Regions from separate parts of the Sphingomonas sp. BL-S-28 genome, predicted to be linked through region 4. Evidence: riboswitches for the same ligand, from Rfam matches in the RefSeq annotation. Region 4 holds a riboswitch; each other region holds the start of a gene.
What was found. A riboswitch is a leader RNA that binds a small molecule or an ion and turns the genes downstream of it on or off. The one in region 4 is predicted to bind cobalamin.
Positions count from the first base shown of each region.

Region 1 (2,174 bases), on a different replicon from region 4:
GACATAGAGGTCGATCGAGTAGGGGTGGCGCAATTGCAGCAGGTTGGCGAGGCGGATGCTGGGTGCGCCTTCCGGCATTCGCGCCGCAGCGCCCGCGAAGCAGGCGAGTTCGCTGTCCGCCACGGTGAGGATCACCATGTCGCCGGGAGACTGGTCGAGGTCGATCGCCTCCTCGCCGCCCGAGATCGTCCCCGGTGTGGCGGACAGCAGGTGCATCAGGCGTCTACAGTACCGAGAACCCCGGCCAGCCCCGCCTCGATGGCAGCGCGGTCCAGCCCCTTCTGGCCGATGACGACAAGCTGGGTGCGGCGCACTTCCTGCGGCAGCCAGGCGCGGTCGTAGAAGTGCTGGATGCGCGGGCCGACGGCCTGCACCACAAGGCGGCTGGGCTTGCCGCCGACCGCGACCATGCCCTTCACGCGCAGAATGTCGTGTTCCGCGATCAGGTCCTTCAGGCGGGCGAGAAGTGCGTCGAGATCGGCTACATCGCCGCCAGAAACCACGAAGCTGTCGAAATCGTCATGGTCGTGGTCCTCGTCCAACCCATCGATGTGGGAGGGGCGGGAATCGAGATCGTCCTCGGCCGCGGCAGTGATGCCCAGCAGCGCGGCGATGTCGACAGCGCCGTGATCGGCGCGCACGATCTTCACGCCGGGGCGTGTCTCGGCCAGCACCAGCGTCTCGACATGGGCGAGGGCATCGGCGTCGACGAGGTCGGTCTTGTTGAGCACGACCATGTCGGCGCAGCCCAGCTGTTCCTCGAACAGTTCTTCCAGCGGGCTTTCGTGGTCCAGCATCGGATCGGCCGCGCGGGCCGCCGCCAGCGCTGCCTCGTCGGTGGCGAAGCGGCCGGCCGCGACGGCATCGGCGTCGATCAGGGCGACCACGCCGTCAACGGTGGCACGGGTGCGGATGTCGGGCCACTGGAAGGCCTTTACCAGCGGCTTGGGTAGGGCAAGGCCGCTGGTCTCGATGATGATGTGATCGGGCTTGTTCTCGCGGTCGAGCAGCTTCTGCATGGTCGGCAGGAAGTCGTCGGCGACGGTGCAGCAGATGCAGCCATTGGCCAGTTCGACGATATCGTCTTCCGGGCAGGCTTCGTCATTGCAGCCCTTCACCAGTTCGCCGTCGACGCCGACATCGCCGAACTCGTTGATGATGAGGGCGAGGCGGCGGCCCTTGGCGTTCTGCAGCAGGTGGCGGATCAGCGTGGTCTTGCCGGCGCCAAGGAAGCCGGTGATGACGGTGGTGGGAACTTTGCTCAACGGTCTTCTCCCGCGCGCCGGTAACTCGAAAACGGGCGGAGCGTCTCGCCGCGTCCGGATGCCCGAAACGCGACGCCCGGCCTGCGACGACGGACAGGCGCGCGCGCCCGACGTGGCATGCCGTTGCGGCCCCGGCCGCATGCATCACGTCGCTCAGACGGAAGAGTTACCGTGCCTTGGCCATTCCCTGGGCCGCGGCAAGAGCGACATCGCGCCGGCAGGTCTCCTGGCTCGCGGGTCATCACGCGATGCACGGCCTTCCCAGGCCCCGCATGATTTAGCGTCCGGCCCAGTGGCTGCGGCGGAAATCGTCGTCCCGCCGCGAATGTGCATCGCGCTCACCGCTTACAGTTGCAGGGACAGCCCCGGAATTGAGCGCAAAACCCGCTCTTACCGTGTTCCCGTATTAAGCCTCTTGCGAGGCACCGGCGCGATCTTGCCCGCCGCCGTTGGAGCGGCAGCAGACAGGCAGGCTCCTAGCCTTCGCGACCATGGCCCGCAAGCCTGCATCCGGACGGCGCATTCGGCTGCGGCATCATTCCGCACCGGCGTTCCGGCGATGCATGGCTATTCCACGTCAGTTTTAGGCTTCGGGCGATTGACTCGACCACCGCCAACGCCTAGCAGCCGAATTTGTGCGAATGGCTCGCAATAGCATGTCGGAAGGTGGTCTACGCGTGAAAACAACGACTTCATCCGGCAAACCATTCGGCCCGAGTCCGGCCGATTTCGCGGCGGTGCTGCGCTTGGCGCGCGTCGCTCGGTAACAGGCAGAACAGGCGCCATGGCATCTTCTGCAACCGGCATTACCAGGACGAACCTAGCAGCCAGGCTGCTGGCGGCGATACCGGCCAACTATGCGCTGTCTTCACTGGCCACGGCCTGCATCGCGCGCGGGCTGGCGCACGG
Region 1 is NZ_CM145483.1:1,906,223-1,908,396, forward strand. It holds gene cobN (cobaltochelatase subunit CobN) at 1-216, opposite strand, end outside; gene cobW (cobalamin biosynthesis protein CobW) at 216-1,265, opposite strand; cobalamin riboswitch at 1,465-1,710, opposite strand; gene ACZ1JC_RS08090 (hypothetical protein) at 2,050-2,174, shown strand, end outside.
Region 1: another riboswitch for cobalamin. It lies ahead of cobW (cobalamin biosynthesis protein CobW); the one in region 4 lies ahead of ACZ1JC_RS14145 (hypothetical protein).

Region 2 (2,174 bases), on a different replicon from region 4:
GGATCGCGAAGCAGCGGACACCTATGCTTTCATCCTTTGGCAGACCACGTAGGCGCTGCAGGCCAGACTTCATAGCCATGGCGCTGCTTGCCCCTGTCGGCTTGGCCGCGTTGGAATCGCCCTACGAGGCGCAACTCGCTGCGAAAATCCAGCCACGGGGCACCGGTCAACGAGAATGTGCCGGACTGGTAGTGCCGCCAGCAGCAATTCGCCCGTAATTGCAGACCTCGCCTTAAGTGCGAGCCAACGGCGGTTGTTCGCCGTCACCAACTGCCCGTTTCCGCGACGAAAAACGTGGGATCGTCACAGCGGCTTGCGTGATGGAGTGATGCAGGATAGCTGGCGCCATCCATTACCTTTAAAAGGCGATGGGTAAGATCGCGCCGGTGCCTCGAAAGAGGCTTAATAGGGAACACGGTGAGAGAGCTTGTCTCTCGAATCCGGGGCTGTCCCTGCAACTGTAAGCGGTGAGCGCGATGTACATTCGCGGCGGGGCAAGGACGCCCGCCGCAGCCACTGGGCCGGACGCTAAACCATGCGAGGCCTGGGAAGGCCGTGCATCGTCGCATTGACCCGTGAGCCAGGAGACCTGCCGGCGTCTGGTCGCTCTCGCTTTGGTCCAGGGGATGGCCGAGGCCCGGTAATTTTTCCGTCTGAGCGACGAACGAGCGGTGAAGGCCGCATCGGTTCGCGTAACGGTCGCCTCGGGCGTCCGGCCGTCGACGCGCGCCGACCGTCGTTGGCGGCACGCCTTCACCCCCAGTCGCAGGCGCCGGGGGAATTTTGATGACTATCTACATGAACGTGCTGCGCGCGGGCCTATTCGTGGGCGCCGCTCTTGTCGGTGCGACAGCCCATGCCGAAGATGCGCCTTCGGCGGGATCGTCCGCCAGTGATTCCGGAAGCGGCGAGGCTGCCGAAATCCTTGTCTTTGGGCGCGGCGAAGCGAAGATCGGCACGGCCCATGCTGCCAGCGAGGGCAGCGTCGGCGGCTCGGACCTGCTCGTTCGGCCTCTGCTACGCGTGGCCGAACTCCTGGAAGCGGTACCGGGGATGGTGGCCGCTCAGCATTCCGGCAGCGGCAAAGCCAATCAGTACTTCCTGCGCGGCTTCAACCTCGATCATGGCACCGATTTCACCACTTACATCGATGGCGTGCAGATGAACCTGCGCACGCACGGGCACGGGCAAGGCTATCTGGAGCTCAACGGCCTGATCCCGGAGATCGTCGCGCGCGAGGATTTCCGCAAAGGCCCCTACAGGGCAGACGGCGGCGATTTCGCGCTGGCCGGCGCGGCCTATATGACCACGATCGACGCTTTCGATCGGCCCTGGCTCTCTGTGGAAGGCGGTTCCTACAAGTCCGGCCGCCTGGCTGCCGGCGGCACGATCAAGGATCTTGGCGGCGGCAATCTCACACTCGTGGGACAGGCCAAGCGCTATGACGGACCATGGGAAGAAGCCGAACACCTGCGCCATTACGCCGGCTTTGCCAAATACTCGATTCCCGTTGGCGAAGGCACGGTTCAGGCCTCGCTCCACGCCTATCACGCGACCTGGCGGCCGACCGAACAGATCCCCGAACGCATCATCGGCTCGGATATCTGCGACGACGTATTCTGTTCGCCCGATCCTTCGGCACGGGGCCGAACGACGCGCTTCGTCGGCAATGTGGGGATCACACAAGCCACGTGGAGCGCGAATGTCTATGCCCAGTATTACGACTGGAACATGTATTCCAACCCGACATACGCCGATCCCGACGGCACCAGCGCCCAGATCGACCAGTTCGACAAACGCTGGGTGACAGGGCTGACGGCCCGCAAGCAATGGCAGATTGCCGACAGTCTGGAACTGTCGGTCGGCACCGAAAATCGCTATGACCATATCGGCAGCGTGGGCGTCAACCGCACATCGAACCGCGAATTCCTCTACTCTCTCGGCCGTTATCATGTCGAGGAACTGTCAGGCGCGCTCTACGGCGAAGCGACGTGGAAGCCGCTGGCCGGTCTGCGCCTGACAGGCGGCCTGCGCGGCGATTACTACCATTACACGGTGCGCGCGCGTGATGCCGCCGCGGCCGATCTTGGCGAAGGCAAGGGCCACGATTCCATCGTTTCGCCGAAGTTATCCGCCGCATACGCAATCACATCGCAGTTTGAGGTCTATGCCAA
Region 2 is NZ_CM145483.1:424,313-426,486, reverse strand. It holds gene ACZ1JC_RS01900 (prolyl oligopeptidase family serine peptidase) at 1-52, shown strand, start outside; cobalamin riboswitch at 368-611, shown strand; gene ACZ1JC_RS01895 (TonB-dependent receptor) at 787-2,174, shown strand, end outside.
Region 2: another riboswitch for cobalamin. It lies ahead of ACZ1JC_RS01895 (TonB-dependent receptor); the one in region 4 lies ahead of ACZ1JC_RS14145 (hypothetical protein).

Region 3 (2,174 bases), on a different replicon from region 4:
TGAGATTGAGGCTCTGTTCCGGTTCGAGGTTCGGGTTGCCGATCTCGCAGCAGGGATCATTGCCGTAAAGCTGCGAGGCATCGGGCAGCACGAAGGAGGTGCCGCCGTTCGCTTCCACATAGAGGGCATCGGCAAGATCATAGCGACCCGAGACGTTCCAGATCGTCTTCTTCGCGCCATCCGTCCGGTTGTAGCGCAGCCCGGCGGCAAGACGCCCCTTCGACGAAATCTCGTCGGTAGTGCGGACCTGGAAGATGCCCGCGTGGACCTGCTCACTGGTCGGCGCGATCAGCAGCACGTCATCGCGGCCGGAGAAGTTCTGGAAGTCGTAGCCCAGCAGGTATTCAAGGCCGGGGTGGAGGTGCAGCTTCACCACCGCGCTGCCGCCCCAGTCGCGATACCCCCAGAACGTGCCGGCAGGGTAGATCACCTGCGGCTGAAGATCGGGAAGCGAATTGCGGATCTGGACGTAGGCGGTCTTCCAGTCGTGGAAATAGCCCTTGAGGAAGAACTGCACCGTATCGCTGCCGGTGTAGTCGAGCCGGACGCTGGCGATTTCCTCGTTCCGGTCGTTCCTGCTTTCCCGGATGCGCGTGGGCGAGAGGTTGTCCAGCTTCGCCTCGGTGTGCTGGTACTGGGCATTGAACGCCAGATCGGGAGCAACGTCATACTGATATTTCAGGCCCGCCGACCAGAGATCGTAGCCAAGGCGGCGATCGGTCAGGCTGGGCTGGTAGGCGCTGTAAGGCATGTAACCTTCGGACTGGTTGTGCGAGGCATAGGCCACGAAGCGATGCCCGCCCACCGCGCCGCGCAGATAGCCGTCCACGCTGGTCCCGCCCCACGAGTCCACCGAGGCATTGGCCTGGCCATTGAAATCGTCGGTAAAACTGCGCGTCACCACATTGATGACGCCCGCTGAGGCCTGCGTGCCGTAGAACAGGCTCTCTCCGCCGCGCAGCACTTCGATCCGCTCGATCATGCTGGCTGGCAGTGTATCGTTGGGCGAAGTGCCACCGTAGAGGCGGTTGTTCAGGCGAATGCCGTCCATCGTCCACAGAACGTCCTGCGTGCGCGAGCCCTGAAGCGACACGTCGACATAAGTGAACGGACCGTTGCGGCCGCGAATGTAAAGGCCGGGCACCGATTCCAGCGCCTTGACCACGTCCACCGCGCCGCTGTCCTTGATCTGCTTTCCGCTGACGGTGACAACGTCGTTACCGTACCGGGAAAGCTCCTGCGGCAGAGTTTCCTCAAGGCTTTGGCCAGTCACGACGATGGCCTGATCCTCCCCGGTTTCCTCGGCGCCGGCCGGCGTGTTCCAGACAAGACCAAGCGCCACGGCAAGCGCCGTGTGCGAAACGGATGCGAACTTCATTTCATTCCCCCTGTCGAGCGCCATGCGATCCGAAGCAGGGGACTGCCGTTCGCGAACGGCCGGCGCGCCGTCCGGCCGGGCGCCCATGATAAAGGGACGACCGCTCAGCGCACCGTGCGGCCCCTGCCGCTGGTTCGTCGCTCAGACGGAGAAACACCGTGCCCCGGCCATCCCCTGGACCAAAGCAAGAGCGACCGAACGCCGGCAGGTCTCCTGGCTCGCGGGTCATAGCTTGATGCACGGCCTTCCCAGGCCTCGCATGTCTTAGCGTCCGGCCCAGTGGCTGCGACAGGCGCCTTGGCCCTGCCGCGTGATGTGCATCGCGCTCGCCGCTTACAGTTGCAGGGACAGCCTCGGATTCGAAGGGCGAACCCCTCTCACCGTGTTCCCATTTTAAGCCTCTCTCGAGGCACCGGCGCGATCTTGTCCGCCATCCCGTTTAAGGGAAGGCGGGCGCAGAGCTAGCTGGGGTGTGTAATTGGCGCAAGAGTGAACTGTCTGGTGGCATTCGCGAAGACGATGCTTTTTCTCCCGGAAGCTGGCGCTGCCTCAAACCGGTTGAGGCAGCCGATATTCCCGTTGCGATCGCGCCTGTTGAGCGGATACCGTTTCCTATGGCCGCCATGGCATTCGGCCATGGCGCGGCCTCAGCGCAGAAAACGGACTCCGTTCTGAAGCCGACATCGCCATGGAGCTTGTCCCCGGCGCAGGACAGTTGCGTCCTCTCGCGGCAGTTCGGCAGGACAAAGGATAATCTGTTTCTGCGCATGCGCACGTTCTCGCCGGGATACAATTT
Region 3 is NZ_CM145483.1:390,289-392,462, forward strand. It holds gene ACZ1JC_RS01745 (TonB-dependent receptor plug domain-containing protein) at 1-1,378, opposite strand, end outside; cobalamin riboswitch at 1,565-1,810, opposite strand; gene ACZ1JC_RS01750 (hypothetical protein) at 1,849-2,174, shown strand, end outside.
Region 3: another riboswitch for cobalamin. It lies ahead of ACZ1JC_RS01745 (TonB-dependent receptor plug domain-containing protein); the one in region 4 lies ahead of ACZ1JC_RS14145 (hypothetical protein).

Region 4 (2,174 bases):
CGACGGCGATAGTGCGGCCCGCCAGCGTTGCTGCGGAGGCATCAATGGCGCAAGCCGGGAAATCCACGGGAGCCGGCAGCCATAGCGCGCTTTCGGGCAGTAGGTCCGCCGCCCGGTCCAGCCGCGCGGCGAGATCGCCCACTTCGCCGGCCTGCACAAGGCCGAGGTGCCGCTCCGGCAGGCTAATCGCGGTGTCGCGTGCCATTGCGCCAAGCCAGCGCACGCCGGGGGGCACGCCCTGTTCCAGCATCTCCGCATGGCGCGGGCTGCCCACGCGATTCGCCAGCACGGCGGCCACCGTCACGTCCGGGCGGTAGCTGGCAAGGCCGTGGACCAGCGCACCGAAAGTCTGCGCCATGGCCGAACCGTCGATCACCGCCAGCACCGGCACGCCGAACCGGCGGGCGAGGTCTGCTGCGGAAGGATCGCCGTCGAACAGACCCATCACCCCTTCGATCAGGATCAGGTCGGCCTCTTGCGCGGCTTCGTGCAGCAGGGCGTGGCATTGCGCCTCACCCACCATGAAGAGGTCCAACTGATGCACCGGGGCGCCGCTGGCGGCTTCGAGCACCATGGGGTCCAGAAAGTCCGGCCCGCATTTGAACAGGCGCACGCGCCGCCCTTCGCGGGCGTGGCGGCGGGCGAGGGCGGCCGTGACCAGTGTCTTGCCCTGGCCCGATGCGGGCGCGGCGACCAGCAGCGCCGGGCAGCTGGTCATCGGCTGCGCTGGAGGCGCAAATCGGGACGCGCGCTCACCACCAGTGCCCAGAGCGCGGCGGCAACACCGGCCCACAGCAGCGTGGCCAGCAGGTTGCCGGGGAAATAGCGAACGATGCGCGGCAGGAATCCGGCCAGCGTCGGATCCGCAAAGCGGCCGCCAAGGAAGTAGAACCCGCCGCTCGTCAGCAGGTGCGAGGTGAATGTGGCGGCGACCAGCAGCGCGGCGATCGCGGGCAGGGCGGCAAGGCGATCTCCCCAGCGGGTGGCGGCGAAACGGCCGGCGAACCACAGCACGGCGTGCCCCGGCAGCAGCATCCAGTAGGCGGGCGTGAAGCAGAAGCCCGAACCGCCCAGCACCCGGATTACCACCACGTCAATCGCGAAACCGAGCGTGAACAGCGCGGCGAAGGCGGAAATGCGGCGCACGAAGAAGCCCAGCACGAAGAAGCTGGCAAGGTCTGTATCGGGCAAATGGACCAGGTGGCTCAGCGAATGGCTGCGCGTCACCAGCATGAGCGCGGCCAGCGCGGCGAACACGTAAAGGTCAAGGCGGGCGAAGGCAGGTTTGGCGGCGGCGTTCATGGGCAATGGTCTCCCGGCAAAATGGAAGGAAGGCGCGTGCACGAAAGGTCCCGGGGCGATATCGCCGGGGCGAGTGGATCAGCGGATCGGTGTCATTTCGTACAGGCTCCCTTCGACACGACATGCGGCTTGTCGTCTCGCCAAGGCGGTTCCCGCGATGGAACCCCGCCCCGTCCGCCCGGTACATCCCGCCCGCGCGAAGGATCGACAGCGAAGGGCCGGTTTCCTGACTTGCCGGATCGTCGCGCCTTTCCGCCGCCTTCTCGGATGCCTTTCGGCCCAATGGCATATGGCGGGGCGCATCCCCGGCTACAGTTGCGGGAGCAGTGCCGGCCTGCCGCGAACGTCGCCGCGGCCCCGGGCTTCCCGATTAAGCCCTTTCGGGCACCCCTTGCGCCGCCCCGCCTATGGCACTTTGCGCAAGGGCGCAAGCGTCGCACACTTGCCAGCCGGCTTCCCGCACGATAGTTGCCGCGCCGCGACAGGTTCCCCGCAAGGGGATCAAAAGGGAACACAGGTGTAAGACCTGGGCTGCCCCTGCAACTGTAAGCGGCGAGCCGTTCGGCCATTTCGCCATTGGGGGCCAAGCCATTGAAACCGGCGCAATTCCCGAGAAGGCGGCTGAACCGGCACCGACCCGCGAGCCAGGAGACCTGCCCGTCGCAGTCGTTCTTCGTCCGGACAGGGTGTGCCGGGTGAACGGGGGGATTTCCTCGCGCAACGACAGCCACTGCTCCGCCGGACCAGCGCCGGCGCGGGGTACGCCGTCCGAGCGCCCGGCAGCGATGCCGAGCGCGCGCCCGCGTGTTCTTCGTGCCGCTGCCTTTGGCTGGAGCTTCGACGACTGTATCGAAGGAAATGCCATGAAGTAC
Region 4 is NZ_CM145484.1:1,137,738-1,139,911, forward strand. It holds gene ACZ1JC_RS14140 (cobyrinate a,c-diamide synthase) at 1-718, opposite strand, end outside; gene ACZ1JC_RS14145 (hypothetical protein) at 715-1,302, opposite strand; cobalamin riboswitch at 1,502-1,711, opposite strand; cobalamin riboswitch at 1,769-1,977, shown strand; gene ACZ1JC_RS14150 (TonB-dependent receptor plug domain-containing protein) at 2,166-2,174, shown strand, end outside.